One region of the Pseudoclavibacter sp. CFCC 13611 genome, then DNA from elsewhere that is predicted to be linked to it. Evidence: predicted binding sites of a transcription regulator. Region 1 holds the regulator's gene; the other holds the start of a gene.
The links. The regulator LexA, encoded in region 1, represses DNA repair genes until DNA is damaged. The targets are predictions, from matches to a motif close to TCGAACANNTGTTCGA.
Positions count from the first base shown of each region.

Region 2: a site for LexA is predicted at 2,323-2,338, ahead of recA (recombinase RecA). Genes of this name have one in related genera too.

Region 1 is NZ_WBKE01000002.1:327,276-335,075, forward strand. It holds gene hflX (GTPase HflX) at 1-1,263, shown strand, start outside; gene lexA (transcriptional repressor LexA) at 1,273-1,974, opposite strand; gene F8O08_RS05805 (LysM peptidoglycan-binding domain-containing protein) at 2,161-2,511, shown strand; gene F8O08_RS05810 (histidinol-phosphate transaminase) at 2,608-3,699, shown strand; gene hisB (imidazoleglycerol-phosphate dehydratase HisB) at 3,767-4,375, shown strand; gene hisH (imidazole glycerol phosphate synthase subunit HisH) at 4,372-5,022, shown strand; gene priA (bifunctional 1-(5-phosphoribosyl)-5-((5-phosphoribosylamino)methylideneamino)imidazole-4-carboxamide isomerase/phosphoribosylanthranilate isomerase PriA) at 5,092-5,844, shown strand; gene F8O08_RS05830 (SseB family protein) at 5,854-6,633, shown strand; gene F8O08_RS05835 (DUF1844 domain-containing protein) at 6,652-6,999, opposite strand; gene infC (translation initiation factor IF-3) at 7,297-7,800, shown strand, end outside.
Region 2 is NZ_WBKE01000001.1:609,041-616,840, reverse strand. It holds gene miaB (tRNA (N6-isopentenyl adenosine(37)-C2)-methylthiotransferase MiaB) at 1-252, opposite strand, end outside; gene F8O08_RS02680 (regulatory protein RecX) at 355-1,113, opposite strand; gene recA (recombinase RecA) at 1,113-2,177, opposite strand; gene F8O08_RS02670 (DUF3046 domain-containing protein) at 2,412-2,648, opposite strand; gene F8O08_RS02665 (helix-turn-helix domain-containing protein) at 2,658-2,993, opposite strand; gene F8O08_RS02660 (carboxymuconolactone decarboxylase family protein) at 3,240-3,566, opposite strand; gene F8O08_RS02655 (amino acid permease) at 3,895-5,280, shown strand; gene F8O08_RS02650 (sulfurtransferase) at 5,229-6,089, opposite strand; gene F8O08_RS02645 (CinA family protein) at 6,143-6,652, opposite strand; gene pgsA (CDP-diacylglycerol--glycerol-3-phosphate 3-phosphatidyltransferase) at 6,649-7,290, opposite strand; gene F8O08_RS02635 (DNA translocase FtsK) at 7,296-7,800, opposite strand, start outside.

The sequences.
Region 1 (7,800 bases):
GTGTTGATCGGTGTGTACACGCAGGGGAGTCTTGCCGATGCCGAGAACTCGCTTGCCGAGCTCGCCGCACTGGCAGAGACCGCCGGATCACGAGTGCTGGATGCGCTGCTGCAGCGCCGGCTGAACCCAGATCCGGGCACGTATCTTGGTCACGGCAAGGCCCATGAGCTGAAAGAGCTCGTCGCCGCACTGGGTGCCGACACCGTCATCGCAGACACTGAGCTCGCCCCGAGTCAGCGGCGTGCGCTCGAAGACGTCGTGCGGGTGAAGGTCGTCGACCGCACCGCGCTGATCCTCGACATCTTCGCCCAGCACGCCAAGAGCCGAGAGGGCAAAGCCCAGGTCGAGCTCGCGCAGATGGAGTACATGCTGCCGCGTCTGCGAGGCTGGGGCGGATCACTGAGCCGTCAGGCCGGCGGCCGTGCTGCTGCCGGTGAGGGCATCGGCTCGCGTGGCCCGGGCGAGACGCAGATCGAGATGGATCGCCGGCGCATTCACACGCGCATGGCGAAGCTGCGCAAACAGATCAAGGCGATGGCGCCGGCCCGCGCCGCGAAGCGTGCGAACCGCGACCGTTTCGCGATTCCGTCGGTTGCCGTGGTCGGGTACACCAACGCGGGCAAGTCGTCGCTGGTCAACGCGATCACCGGTTCGGACGAACTCGTGCAGAACCAGCTGTTCGCGACTCTTGACTCGACCGTGCGTCGCAACACGACCGAAGACGGTCGGGTGTACACGCTCAGCGACACAGTCGGCTTCGTGCGGCGTCTGCCGCACCAGCTCGTCGAGGCGTTCCGGTCGACGTTCGAAGAGGCAGCCGACGCAGATGTGCTCGTGCACGTCGTCGACGGCTCGCACCCCGATCCACAGGCGCAGATCGAAGCGGTGAGAACCGTGCTTGCGGAGTCGGGTCTGGAGGGGGCACGCGAGATTCTGGTCTTCAACAAGATCGACCTCGTCGACGACGAGCGTCGCATGGTGCTTCGTGCCATGGAGCCCGAGGCTTCGATGGTCTCTACTCGCACCGGTGAGGGCATCGTCGACCTGGTGCGTCGCATCGAGACGGCGCTGCCCGACCCCGGCGTCGAAATCGATGTCGTGGTTCCCTACGACCGCGGCGATCTCGTTGCGCAGGCGCACGAGCACGGGCAGGTGTTGCACACCGAGTACCTGGACAAGGGCACACGGCTGCATGCGCGCGTCAGCCCGCAGCTGGCAGAGCAGATTGACGGGGTTGCCGTCACAGCTGCTGCCGTGCAGTGAGCGCCGCGATCACACAGAGCGCAGCACGGCGACGACTTTGCCGAGGATGACCGCGTGGTCACCGAGGATCGGCTCGTACTGGGTGTTCTGAGGGAGCAGCCAGGTATGCCCGTCACGCTGACGGAACGTCTTCACCGTGGCCTCCTCTTCAAGCAGCGCGGCGACGATGTCACCGGCGACGGCGTCCTGCTGCTGCCGCACCACGACCCAGTCGCCGTCGCAGATCGCCGCGTCGATCATGGAGTCGCCGCGCACTTTGAGCAGAAAGAGCTCGCCCTGCCCGACCAGTTGTCTGGGCAGCGGAAACACGTCGTCGATGTGCTGATCGGCGAGGATGGGGGAGCCTGCGGCGATCTGACCGACCAGTGGCACCATTGCGGTCTCTTCTGAGACGACCGCCAGTGCCTGCTGTGCCGGAGCCGACGGTGGTTCGGCGACGGCCGTCGGCTCGTGCTCGATGAGCACTTCGAGTGCGCGCGGTCGCTTCGGGTCGCGGCGGATGCAGCCGGCGAGTTCGAGCTGATTGAGCTGGTGGGTCACCGATGACAGCGACGAGAGACCGACCGCATCGCCGATCTCGCGCATGCTCGGCGGATACCCGCGGTCGCTGATCGACTCGGTGATGAATGCGAGGATGCTCTGCTGCTTCTTACTGAGCCGTGAGCGGTCACCACGGCCTGACGTCGTCGACGTGTGCGGTCTCGTGGCCATATTTTCAGTCCTTCTGCGCGTGATGTCAGTGGGTCGTGGTGCACTGACTCAGGTGATGCCTATTCGAAACTTTATCCGAACGATGGGCATCTGGCCAAAGATGTCTTCGAACAGGCGTGGCGTGAGTGGGTTGCCCAAACGCAGATTCGAAGATATATTCGAAAGACACGTTCGAAAGGACTTCTCATGGACGCGACCAACAACCTCTCCTCGGCACCCATCGTCAAGACGCGGGCACGTCTCACGCGCCGTGGCCGGCAGGTGCGGGCGCTGGCACTGGTGATGCTGCTGGCTGCAGTCATCGTGGCGGCCATCTCATTCGGCACCCAGGCCTTCGCCGGTGACGACGAGCCGATCGAAGTCACCAGAGTGCAGGTCCAGCCCGGTGACACGCTCTGGGACATCGCACAGCTGTCCGCCCCGCGTCATGACGTGCGCGACGCCGTCGCCGAGATCCGCAGGGCGAACCACCTCGATGACGCCACGGTGCATCCTGGCGAACAGCTGATCATTCCCGCTCATCTGCTCGACGCCTGAATGACGAACTCGCCGACTGGTTCGAGACCGGAGTCCTGATGACGCCGTCCTGGCGATTCGTCGTTTGCGCAAGGGCGCACGCGTAGACTTGCGTCTGTGACCACTCTTGATGATCTTCCCCTTCGCGCAGAACTCGTCGGACAGCAGCCGTACGGCGCACCGCAGCTGCACGTGCCCATCGAACTCAATGTGAATGAGAACACCTTCGGACTTCCCTCAGAAGCCGTTCGCGACATCCAAGAGAGCGTCGCTGGTGTGGTCGCCGGTCTGAACCGCTACCCCGACCGAGAGTTCACCGCACTGCGCGAAGCCTTGGCCGGCTACCTCGGTCACGGTGTCACCCCAGAGCAGGTCTGGGCGGCAAACGGCTCGAACGAGGTGCTGCAGCAGGTGCTGCAGGCATTCGGCGGGCCAGGTCGGTCACTGCTGAGCTTCGTACCGACCTACTCGATGTACCCGCTGCTGGCAGCCGGAACACAGACGGCCTGGCTGCCGATCGATCGGCAGGCTGATTTCACTCTCACCCCAGATGCCGTTGCCGCGGCGATCCGCGAGCACTGTCCAGATCTCGTGTTCATCTGCCGGCCCAACAACCCCACCGGCACTGGCGCCGCGCTCGATGTGATCGAAGCCGCATATGCTGCGTCTGACGGCATCGTGGTCGTCGACGAGGCCTACCAAGAGTTCAGCGGTTCCGATGCCGTGAGCGCACTCACACTGCTGCCGGGGCGCCCACGTCTGGCGATCTCGCGCACCATGAGCAAGGCGTTCGCCTATGCGGGTGCACGGGTCGGCTATCTCGCCGCAGATCCGGCGTTCGTCGACGCGCTTCGGCTGGTGCGGCTGCCCTACCATCTCTCTGCGCTCACCCAGGCGGCGGCCGAAGCCGCACTGCGTCACGCGCCGGCGATGCTCGCCAATGTCGATCGCATCCGCACGCAGCGAGACCGCATCGAACGGCGAGTTGCCGAGCTCGGCTTCACGCCCTATCCCTCTGCGTCGAACTTCGTGCTGATCGGTGGCGTGGCAGACCCGAAAGACACCTTCACTCGTCTGCTCGCCGAGGGCATCATCGTTCGCGACAACGGTATTCCGCACACGCTGCGCGTCACCGCCGGAACCGAGAGCGAGACCAGCGCGTTCCTTGCCGCCTTCGAACGAATCGCCAGGCCGGTCACCGCCGGTTAGACTAGGTGATCGTATTGCCTCCGGGCGGCTGATCGCCCTGGACGAGGGCAGTTGACAAGGGAGAGAGATGCCTGAATCATCGCGTCGAGCGACCGTGCGCAGAGAGACCTCTGAATCGTCAGTCCGCGTGACTGTCGATCTCGACGGCACCGGCACGTCGCACATCGAGACCGGGGTTCCCTTCTACAATCACATGCTCACGGCACTGAGCCGACACTCGCTCATCGACCTCGATATCGAGGCGACCGGCGACATCGACATCGATGTGCATCACACCGTCGAAGACACCGCCATCGTCTTGGGCGAGGCCGTGAAGCAGGCGTTGGGCGACAAACGGGGCATCACGCGCTACGGCGACGCCACGGTCCCGCTCGACGAGGCTCTGGCACAGGCCGTCGTCGACATCTCGGGGCGTCCGTACTTCGTGCACACCGGCGAGTCTGAGGCATTCACGATGCACCTGATCGGCGGTCACTTCACCGGTTCTCTCGTCGGTCACGCCGTAGAGTCGTTCGCCTTCCACGCGGGAATCACGATCCACCTGCGTGTGCTGGCCGGTCGTGACCCGCACCACATCGCCGAGACTGAGTTCAAAGCGGTCGCGCGCGCACTGCGTGCTGCGGTGTCGCTCGATCCGCGCGTCACCGGAGTGCCCTCGACAAAGGGCGCCCTGTGAGTGCAAGACCCACGGTCGCCGTGCTCGACTACGGCAGCGGCAACGTACACTCAGCGGCGAAGGCACTCACGCAGGCAGGCGCCGATGTTCAGCTCACGCGGGACAAGGCCGCGGTGGGCGCCGCCGACGGACTGCTCGTGCCCGGTGTCGGTGCGTTCGGCGCCGTGATGGACCAGCTCAACGAAGTCGGCGCACCCCAGATGATCGAGCGGCGCCTCGCCGGCGGGCTTCCCGTGCTCGGCATCTGCGTCGGCATGCAGGTGATGTTTGACCATGGTGTCGAAGGCGAGACGGAGCATGACGGACTGGCCCAATGGCCCGGTACCGTCAGCCGACTGCAGGCTCCCGTGCTGCCGCACATGGGGTGGAACACCGTGCAGCCGGGGGAACACAGCCGTCTCTTCTCGGGTATCGAGAACGAGCGCTTCTACTTCGTGCACACTTTCGCGGCCAAACGCTGGACACTGCAGACCGACCCGCCGTTTCCACAGCCAGTCGTGACCACGGCATCCTACGGCGAGCCATTCCTGGCCGCGGTCGAGAACGGTGCCCTGTGCGCGACGCAGTTCCATCCTGAGAAGTCGGGGCGTGCAGGCATCAGACTGCTGCGCAACTGGCTGAGCACATTGCCGAACGTCGCCCACTGAGGTGTCGTGCACGAGAGACATCAGGTCACTCGGGGAGCCCTGTGACCGGTATGAATGAGGGAGAGACACATGAGTGAGGAAGATCTGGCCCAGCGCCCTGAACTGGTGCTGCTGCCTGCCGTCGACATCGCCGATGGAAAGGCCGTGCGCCTCACCCAGGGCGAGGCCGGCACTGAGAAATCGTACGGCGACCCGACCGATGCGGCCCTTGACTGGGTTCGCCAAGGGGCCGACTGGATTCACCTGGTCGACCTTGACGCCGCCTTCGGTCGCGGTGAGAACCGCAAGGCGATTCGTCGCGTCATCAAGCAGGCCGGTCACGTCAACATCGAGCTCTCCGGCGGCATCCGCGATGATCGCTCTCTCGAGCAGGCGCTCAGCACCGGTGTCAAACGCGTGAATCTCGGCACCGCAGCGCTGGAGAACCCTGAGTGGGCTGCCAAAGTCATCGGTGAGTATGGCGAGGCGATCGCCGTCGGCCTCGACGTGCGCGGCACGACCCTCGCTGCGCGCGGATGGACGAAAGACGGCGGCGACCTGTTCGAGGTTCTGGAACGTCTGGAAGAAGCCGGCTGCGCTCGCTACGTCGTCACCGATGTGTCGAAAGACGGGACGCTCAAAGGGCCGAATCTCGACCTGCTGAGCCAGGTGCTCGCTCGCACTGACAAGCCTGTTGTGGCCTCTGGCGGGGTTTCCTCCCTGGACGACGTCGCCGCGCTGCGCGAGCTGATTCCGGCTGGCCTCGAGGGGGCGATCATCGGCAAGGCTCTCTACGCCGGTCGCTTCACCTTGGCCGAGGCCCTCGACATCGCTCGCGACTGAGGCGCGTCGATGACTGACAGCCGTGCATCCGGCCTGCCTGCTGACTCAGCCGGCACGCCATGGGCCGGGCGCCGATTCGAGGCCAATCGCTTCGCGACCGATGACGGCACGTCGCCGACGGCTTGGTTGGAGGCGGTGCGCAGGTTTCGCCTGGCCGAGATCAGCATCAGCGAGGTCATCGCGGAGCTGCACAAGACGAGGCTGCTGATTCCACTGGTCGCCGAACTCGAATCCTCCGGCGTCGCAGAGAACGGGCTGCCGGTCGACAAATCTGCCGAGCTCGCAACAGTCACCGTTGCGACCCCTGACGGTCAGCGTGCGCTGCCCGTCTTCACCGCGGTGGATGCAATGCAGCAGTGGAACCCCGAGGCGCGGCCGGTGCCAGCCGAGGCTCCTCGGGTCGCGCTGGCAGCAGCGGGGGAGCACACCCCGCGTGTAGTGGTCGATCCCGGTGCCGAAAGTGAGTTCGTAGTGCGGTGGCCGGCCCTGGAAGCGCTGGCGACTGGCCGCGCGTGGACTCCGGCGATCGACGACCCGCGCGTACTGGAGGCATTCATGCGTCCGGCCAGTGAGCTGCCCAGCATCAAATCGCTGGTTCTGACCCCGGGCGACCCGACCTCACAGCTGCGCGGTCCAGAGATTCTGGTGCAGCTCGAGATCATCGACGGTCTGGACGCTGCGGCGCTGAAAGAGATGTCGGACTGGCTCTCTGAGCAGTGGCGTGCCGACGAGACCATCATGGGGCAGGTGGACTCGATCGGGGTGCGCTTCGTGCGCACTCAGTACTGAACGCCGGGGTGCTTTCGGTCAGTTCACTGGTCCGGTGAGCTTCTCACCCGGGCCCTCGCCACGAGCGTCGGGAATCAGTGACGCCTCACGGAAGGCCAGCTGCAGGGTGCGCAGTCCGTCGCGCATGCTGCGAGCATGCAGGTTGCCGATCGCAGGCGCTGATGCGATGACCAGCCCGGCCAGCGCCTCAATGAGTTTGCGCGCCTCGTCGAGGTCTCGTTCCTGCTCTGGATCCTGAGCCAGCCCGATCTTCACGGCCGCGGCGCTCATGAGATGCACGGCTGCGGTCGAGATGACCTCGACGGCAGGAACGTCGCCGATATCGCGGGTCAGATCCTCCAGCGCTTCGCGCTCCCGAACATCCATCTCGCGCGATCCGCCGGCCGCCGGTGACTCAGCCGCGTCGGCTCCGTCGCTGTGCAGACCGCTGGAACGCTCGCCCAGAATGTCGCCTTCGTGGATGCTTCGCTTGGTCATCTTCGCTCTTTCTCTCGTCTCCCCGGCACTCAGAACGGCAGGAGCGGCGCAAGTGCTCGCAGGAGGGCTCGGTCTCTGGTAGTATGGTTTGTGCTGTGCGTCTCGACGATGCTCAGCGCTGAGCTGAAGAGGAGTTCACACTCCCACCTACTGTAGTCGACCTCAACACAGACTGCCGGGTCCAAAGTGCTCAAGACGCGACTGCGCCTTGCTGCTTCTCTGACGTTCACCATGCCGTGCACGAGTAAGGAGCAGCCGATTAGCGAGCCGCGCATCAATGACCGTATCCGAGTTCCCGAAGTCCGCCTGGTCGGGCCCAAGGGAGAGCAGATCGGTGTCGTCTCCGTAGCCAAGGCACTGCACCTGGCGCGTGAGGCTGACCTCGACCTCGTCGAGGTCGCCCCGCATTCGAAGCCGCCGGTAGCCAAGCTCATGGACTACGGCAAGTTCAAGTACGAAGCCGCTCAGAAAGCGCGTGAGGCCCGTCGCAACCAGACGAACGCCCAGCTCAAAGAGATTCGCTTCCGCCTCAAGATCGACAGCCACGACTACGAGACCAAGAAGGGCCATGTGCTCAGGTTTCTCAAGAGCGGCGACAAGGTCAAGGTCATGATCATGTTCCGTGGTCGTGAGCAGTCTCGCCCCGAGTTCGGCTACAAGCTGCTCATGAAGCTCGCCGAAGAGCTCAAG
Region 2 (7,800 bases), on a different contig from region 1:
CTCGTGCTCCCGTTTCACCGAGGCCAGGTAGCCGAGATTGCCGTAGAGGCGATTGTCGGCGTTCTCACGCACAGCGCAGGTGTTGAGCACGATGACGTCGGGCTCCTGCCCGTCTGCCTCGACATAGCCGGCAGCCTCGAGTGATCCACGCAGGTGCTCGGAGTCGTGCACGTTCATCTGGCAGCCGAACGAGCGCACCTCGTAGGTGCGGGGCTGGTCGGTGTGTGGTGCGCTCTGTTCGATGGTGCTCATGATGAAGTCATTCTAGGCGACGTCGGTGATACGGCAGAAAGTCTCCGTTCTGCGCGGCTCGTACGCCACGAGACGCTCTGCAGAGGTGCCGCCTCGGCGAACCTAGCCAAGCACCCTGGCGATGGCAAGATGAACCGTCTCAGAGTCGAAGCCTTTGCGCTGCAGCGTCGCCGAAAGCCGCTGGCGTTGAGCCGAGGGGGTCTGGGCACCCAGACTGCGCAGTCGCTTGCGGGCCAAGGCCTCAGCACGATCGACCTGCTGATCGCCGTCGAGGTCGGCGAGTGTGTCGTCGATGACCGAGCGGTCAAGCCCGCGCTCTTCGAGTGCACGTCGGATGACGATCGTGCCCTGGCCTCGACGACGCAGAATCTGCTCTGCGATGTCCTGAGCGATCTGACGGTCGTCGATGTCGCCGCGCTGCTGTGCTTCGGCGATCACGGCGTCGACCGCTGCCGGAGCGATCTCGTGTGCGTACAGCGCACCTCGGAGTTCTGACTCCGTTCGGTCTCGACGCGTCAGCAGACGGTCGAGTTCGGCTCGGGCCTGCAGCAGTTCAGGATCGGCTCCGAGCATTTCGCCGAGGGCTGTCGCCGCGTCGGCTGCGCCGGCGAGCGCACCCTCAGCCTCGAGCTCGTCGGCGTGATGCTCGGTTTCGTCTGTCGGGCCTGCAGCTGATGTCTGCGTCTGCGCCTCTGCGTGGGCCTGACCTCGGCCCTGCGCAGCGCGAACTCGAGGAGAAAGCGAGACCACAGAGGCGTCAGCGCTCTGCTGCCGATGGTTGGAAGCAGTCGCAGTCTGTTCAGACCGGTCGTCAGCATCTCTGCGCCAGGCCCCCAGACTGACGACGTTGTCGTCGCTCATCAGGCCTCTTTTGCCACACGCTTGTCGTCGAGCGATTCGACATTCGACTCTTCTGCGGATTCTGGAGCTTCGATGATGCCCAGACTGACCTTGATCTTAGTCTCGATCTCATTGGCGATCTCGGCGTGGTCTTTGAGAAACTGTCGAGCGTTCTCTTTGCCCTGACCGAGCTGCTCACCTTCGTAGGTGTACCATGCCCCAGACTTGCGCACGAAGCCGTTGTCGACACCGTAGTCGATCAGACCGCCCTCACGAGAGATGCCTTCGCCGTAGAGAATGTCGAACTCGGCCTGCTTGAACGGCGGAGCCATCTTGTTCTTGACGACTTTGACTCGTGTGCGGTTGCCCACTGCGCTGCCGCTGTCTTTCAGAGTCTCGATGCGACGGATGTCAAGGCGCACCGATGCATAGAACTTCAGTGCCTTTCCGCCTGAGGTGGTCTCGGGGCTGCCGAAGAACACACCGACTTTTTCACGCAGCTGGTTGATGAAGATCGCCGTGGTCTTCGAATGCGAAAGCGCACCGGTCAGCTTTCGCAGGGCCTGGCTCATCAGTCGTGCCTGCAGACCCACGTGCGAGTCGCCCATGTCGCCCTCGAGCTCGGCTCGCGGAACCAACGCAGCCACCGAGTCGATGACGATGACGTCGATCGACCCCGAGCGGATCAGCATGTCGGCAATCTCAAGCGCTTGCTCACCGGTGTCGGGCTGAGAGACGAGCAGCTGGTCGATGTCGACGCCAAGCTTGTGAGCGTAGTCAGGATCGAGCGCATGCTCGGCGTCGATGAACGCAGCGATGCCGCCGTTCTTCTGCGCATTGGCGAGTGCGTGCAGAGCCACTGTGGTCTTACCCGAGGACTCAGGGCCGTAGATCTCGACGATTCGGCCTCTCGGCAGCCCGCCGATGCCGAGCGCGGCGTCAAGTGCGATCGACCCCGTGGGAATCACCTCGACAGGTGCACGCTCGTCGCTGCCCAACCGCATGACCGACCCCTTGCCAAATTGGCGGTCGATCTGTGCCAGCGCTGTGTCAAGCGCCTTATGACGATCATTTGCTGCAGCCATGTGCTTCCTCATCTCTGGTCGACGTTCACATTCTGTGATGAAGATCACGTTAGAGCCGACCACTGACATTCCTGTACGACGTCGACTTGTCTGTGGAGAAGCAGACTGGCGACGACGCGCTCTGCAGAGAACGTTAGCAGAAGATTCGAAGATATGTTCGAAGACCACTCTGCGTGTCTCCAGCGTTCGACTCCTCGTCACAGACCTGAGGATTCGACACGAGACGGCGGCGCGTCAGGAGCGCATCCGATTCTTGGCCGTTTTGGGGTCGACGCCATGCCACCGGCTTTTGGGCACGTCTGCTGCGGCGCACAGCGCCAGCCAGACCTCACGAGGCTCATCGCCTCTGGCCAACGCGACTCTGCCGGTCACGTCGCCGCAGGCACCCAGCACAAGGTCATCGACCAGCACCTGCCCGTACGCGCTGCCGAACTCGTTCTCGACAAACTCCCAGAACTGGCTGTTGCGCATCGGCTGAGCTCAGCGCGCTGAAGGAACGTAGCGATCGACGTCGTCGAGCAGCTCGTCAGGAATCGTGTCGGGGATGCCCGACATATCGTCGAAGGGATGCGCAGTGATGCCCTCGAGCGTGGCCATGCGATCACTCACCTGACGCATGATCTGCGAGACCGGCACATCAAGCGCGTCGGCAACCGACGCGAGAATCTCGCTCGACGCCTCTTTCTGCCCGCGCTCGACCTCGCTGAGGTACCCGAGCGCAACGCTTGCCCGACCGGCCACCTGGCGAAGCGTGTGGCCCCGTTCCTGTCGCAGATCCCGGAGCACATCACCGAGCTCCTGGCGAAGCAATACCATCGGTTCTCCTCTCCGGCCCGCTTGAGCCTGGCTGTTGCGGCTACGAACCAGAGTAGCCCACCCCTGTTACAAGGTATGCAGAGTGACAGCTCATGCACAATTACTGAAGGCCATGGGGTTCTGTTGGTACAACGAAGGTGCACCACACGCTATTCCCGCGTCTGCGACACGAGTTCGTCGCCGTGGAACGCCCGTGTGCTCTCTAATCCGTCGCAGCAGCATGCCGGACGAGATTCCAAGCCCTCCTCAGTGGCCGTGTGCGTCGGCCGCCTGGAATGCGAGCCTGCCGTGGGCATAGGCTCCGCCTGCACGCAGAGCCGCGGCGACCCACGCGGCTTCGGCCAGCTCGACGTCGGTCGCGCCCGCGTCGATCGCTCGTGCAGTGTGCCCCTCGATGCAGAACTCGCACTGAGTTGTGAACGCCACTCCCAGGGCGATCAGCTCGAGATACTTGACCGGGATCTCACGCTGCACCGAGAACACGGTGTCGTTGAACGCGCCAAACGCTTTGAGCACATCTGGGGTGCTCTCTCGATAGACCCTGCCGTAGGCTTTGCTCTCCTGCTGTGCCATCCTGCACCTCTCCGTTCGTTCTCGGTGACCATACCCGCACACGTCAGCCGGCATCCGTCGAGCCGACGCACGACGTAACAGTGTGCCGCCCTTGCGGGGCCGGCGCCGCTCTCCGGTCACGCGCAGCTGCCCCGGCACTAGACTCGTCCAAGATCCATGCGGCGCACCGAGGAGCGGAACCTCTCGTTCCCAGCTTCACCGCGGCCTCCGACAGCCTGGCTGCGCCGACCGAGAGACGAGGAATCCAATGCAGGACGGGCAGACGAGCACAGAGACGAGCTCGAGCACGACGAAGGCGAGAAGCGGCTTTCGCACGAGACACCTGACCATGATGGGTCTGGGCTCGGCCATCGGCGCCGGCCTCTTTCTCGGCAGCGGGGCAGGCATCGCGATGGCGGGGCCCGCGATCATCGTCTCCTACGCCGTCGCCGGCGTTCTCGTGCTCATCGTGATGCGCGCCGTCGCCGAGATGGTCTCAGCACGCCCCTCGACCGGCTCGTTCGCCACCTACGCGTCACAGGCGTTCAACAAGAAGGCCGGGTTCACCCTCGGCTGGCTGTACTGGTTTCTGCTGATCATGGTGCTCATCGCCGAGATCAGCGGGGCCGCCGGCATTCTCAACTCGCTGATTCCCGCAGTGCCGCAGTGGTGCTGGGCGCTGATCTTCGTGGTCTCGTTCGCGGCGGTCAATCTCTGGGGCGTTCGCAACTTCGGCGAGTTCGAGTTCTGGCTCTCGGGGGTCAAGGTCGTCACCGTCGTGGTCTTCCTGATCATCGGCGTCGCATTGATCGTCGGCGTTGTGGGCGACGGCCCGGTGGGCTTCTCGAATCTGTTCGAACACGGCGGCTTCGCTCCGCAGGGCTTCAGCGGTGTCGCGGCCGGGCTGCTCGCCGTGATGTTCAGCTTCGGCGGCATCGAGATCATCACGATCGCCGCTGCCGAGGCCGATCGCCCGCGTGAGGCGATCCGCGCGGCGACCAAGAGCATCTTCTGGCGCATCCTCATCTTCTACATCGGCAGCATGCTCGTCATCGCCACGCTGCTGCCGTGGAACGACCCGGCTGTCAGCGGCCCGAACGGCCCGTTCGTCGCAGTGCTGCAGCTGGCTCACATCCCGGCCATTGCGACGGTCATGCAGATCATCGCCGCCCTCGCGCTGCTGTCGGCGTTCAACGCGAACATCTACGCGACCTCGCGCATGGCCTATTCGCTGACAGCGCAGGGTGAGGGGTTCGCTCCCCTGCTGCATCTGTCGAAACGCAAAGTGCCGACCAATGCCGTCTTGGCCTCGATCGTGCTCTCGTTGGTCGGGGTGTTCCTCAACTGGTGGATTCCCGGTCAGGTCTTCACGGTGCTGCTCGACCTCGTCGGCGCTGCGCTGCTGGTCGTCTGGGCGGGCATGCTCGCGTCACAGCTGCGTCTGCACCGCGAGCTCGAGCGCGAGGGGTCGATCAGTCTGCGCATGTGGTGGCACCCGTGGCTGTCGTGGATCGGGCTCATCGGGCTCGCCGCGTTCGCCGGGCTGATGCTCTGGAACGAACAGACTCGCTGGCAGCTGCTCGGCACGATCGCCATCACGCTGGTGATCTGGCTCATCGGCCTCATCAGGGGCGTCGATCGACGCCGTTCGACGATGCCCGGCGACCAGTCGCCTGAGGCGGGTCAGGGCAGCGGGCCAGTCGTGACGGGGCGTCCGGGCGTCGACGACCACTGACTCCACGAGCCGGGATAGAGCGCCGCATCGATTCCGGCAAGGCTGAGCGCCAGAATCGTGTGTGTCGCTGACACGCCAGATCCGCAGTGCACCGCCACGGAGGTCGTGCCGTCGATGCCGAGACCGGCAAAGCGCTCGCGCAGCTCGTTCGGCGAGCGGAACGTGCCGTCGTCTGCGAGGTTCTCATCGGTCGGGGCGTTCACCGCACCCGGAATGTGCCCCGCCTGCGGATCGACCGGCTCGCTCTCACCGCGGTAGCGTTCGCGCGCACGGATGTCGACCAGCGTGCCATGCTGTGGCAGACGGCCCGCCTCGTCCATAGTGACGGTCGGCAGATGACCGAAGCGCACCGTCACCGTGCCGTCGGCGCCGGCGACGACGTCGCCTGCCTGCAGCGGCCGACCCTCGGCTCTCCATTTGGCGAGCACTCCGTCGAGCAGTCGAACGTTCTCGAAACCGGCGTCTCGCAGCAGCCACCAGGCGCGCGTCGCGGCGATGCCTCCGACGTCGTCATAGACGACCACCAGGTCTTCGGGGCGCAGCCCCCACCTCCGCACAGCTCGCTGAAAGCGTTCGGTTGAGGGCAGTGGATGCCGCCCGAGCTCTGGTGCGGCAGGATCGGCGAGCTCGACGTCGAGGTCGACGTAGATCGCTCCGGGCAGATGCCCTGCCAGATACTCGTCATGGGTGCGATCATTGCCCAGCTGCCAGCGCACGTCGAGCAGCACCAGGCGGGGAGCATCCGCCTGCCCGCGCTGGTCGATGAGCGCCGCGACATCGTCAGTCGAGATGAGCGGATCGATGGCCATATGACTCCTTTGTCGGTGAGTTGTGCAGCGGGTGTCGAGCAGGGCGACTCGGATCAGCGCATGCCGAGATCGATGTGCTCCCAGAGATGATCGAGGGCGGCCGAGACCGTTGCCTCGCGAATCGCCTGACGGCTGCCACCGAAGTGATGCGCGAAATGAGTCACGCCGGACTGTGACGCCAGGCCGATGAAAACCGTGCCCGGAGGCTGGTCGTCCTGCCAGTCGGGGCCGGCGACTCCCGTGGTCGAGATGCCCACGGTCGAGACCAGCGGCCCCTGCGCCAGCCGCTCACGCACGCCGAGCGCCATCTCTTCGGCCACCTGCGGGTCGACCGCGCCGCGTTCTTCGAGCAGCTGTTTGTCGACGCCGAGCAGGCGGTGCTTGAGCGGAGTCTGGTAGGCCGTGATGCCTCCGGCGAGCACCTTCGATGCGCCGGGCACATCGGCCAGCGCCCCGCTGACGAGACCTGCGGTGAGCGACTCTGCGACGGCGATGGTGAGCCCGAGCCGCGTGTAGTGCTGAATGATGAATCCCTGCCGGCTGATCGGCTGTTCTGCCATCATCGGGTGCCTCCTGGCTGTGTGGTGTCGTCGGCAGACGAGCGCGCTCGGTGCCCGCGAACGGCATCGACGGCATAGGCGACGCCGCTGTACAGAGTGAGCAGCACCGCTGCTGCGAGCAGCGCCCATGTGATCCACTGGAACCAGGCGACGTGGAGCGCGAAGGGGGCGAGGGCAAATGCGATGGCGACCGACTGCACCACCGTCTTGAGCTTGCCGGCACGCGAGGCGGGAATCACCAGGTGCGACCGCAGAGCGATGACGCGATAGATCGTGATGCCGATCTCACGCAGCAGAATGACGATTGTCACGGCCCACCACACATCGCCGACGATGCTGAGGCCGATGAGTGTCAGGCCGGTCATGCCCTTGTCTGCGATCGGATCGGCGATCTTGCCGAAGTCGGTGATCTGCCCCCAGCTGCGCGCGAGGTGACCGTCGATGCCGTCTGAGGCCATCGCCACAATGAACAGCACGGTCGCCCACCAGCGCAGACCGCCGCCGTGCACCCCGGCCGCGTCGACCAGCAGCAGCACGAAGACGACGGGTGCGAAGAGGATGCGCACGACCGTGATCGCATTCGGCAGGTTCCAGGGTGAGGGCTGAGCGTCGCTCGAGCGCGCCGGGGTGGGTGTGGTCATCTGGGTCATCTTCCTGTCAGCTGCCAGGCGTCCTGACTCGAGCCGCCATGCCGACGGCCGTCGTCCAAGTCGTCAAGATCGTTCGAGAGCACCGGTTTGCTGGGATCGACACCTCGGGCGTCGGGTCCCGTCGGTGCGTGGTTGTCGGGACCGCCATAGCCGGCGACGTGCCCGCGCGTTGCGGTTGACTCCGCCTCGTGTTGGGTGCTGCGGCTCTCATAGGACTGCCCAGCCGTGCCGCCGCCCGAGCCAGTCGGATGCCCGCCGCTGGGTGCGTCGCCGCCCGCGGCTGGCGTCGCACCGTCGTCATCAGCGTCGTAGATGCTGTCGCGCTCGCCTCGCAGGTAGGCCAAGACGTTGGGCAGATACTCTGGCGTCACCAGCACATCGCGTGCCTTCGAGCCTTCGGAGGGGCCGACGATGTCACGCGACTCGAGCAGATCCATCAGACGCCCGGCTTTGGCAAAGCCGACGCGCAGCTTGCGCTGCAGCATCGATGTCGAGCCGAAC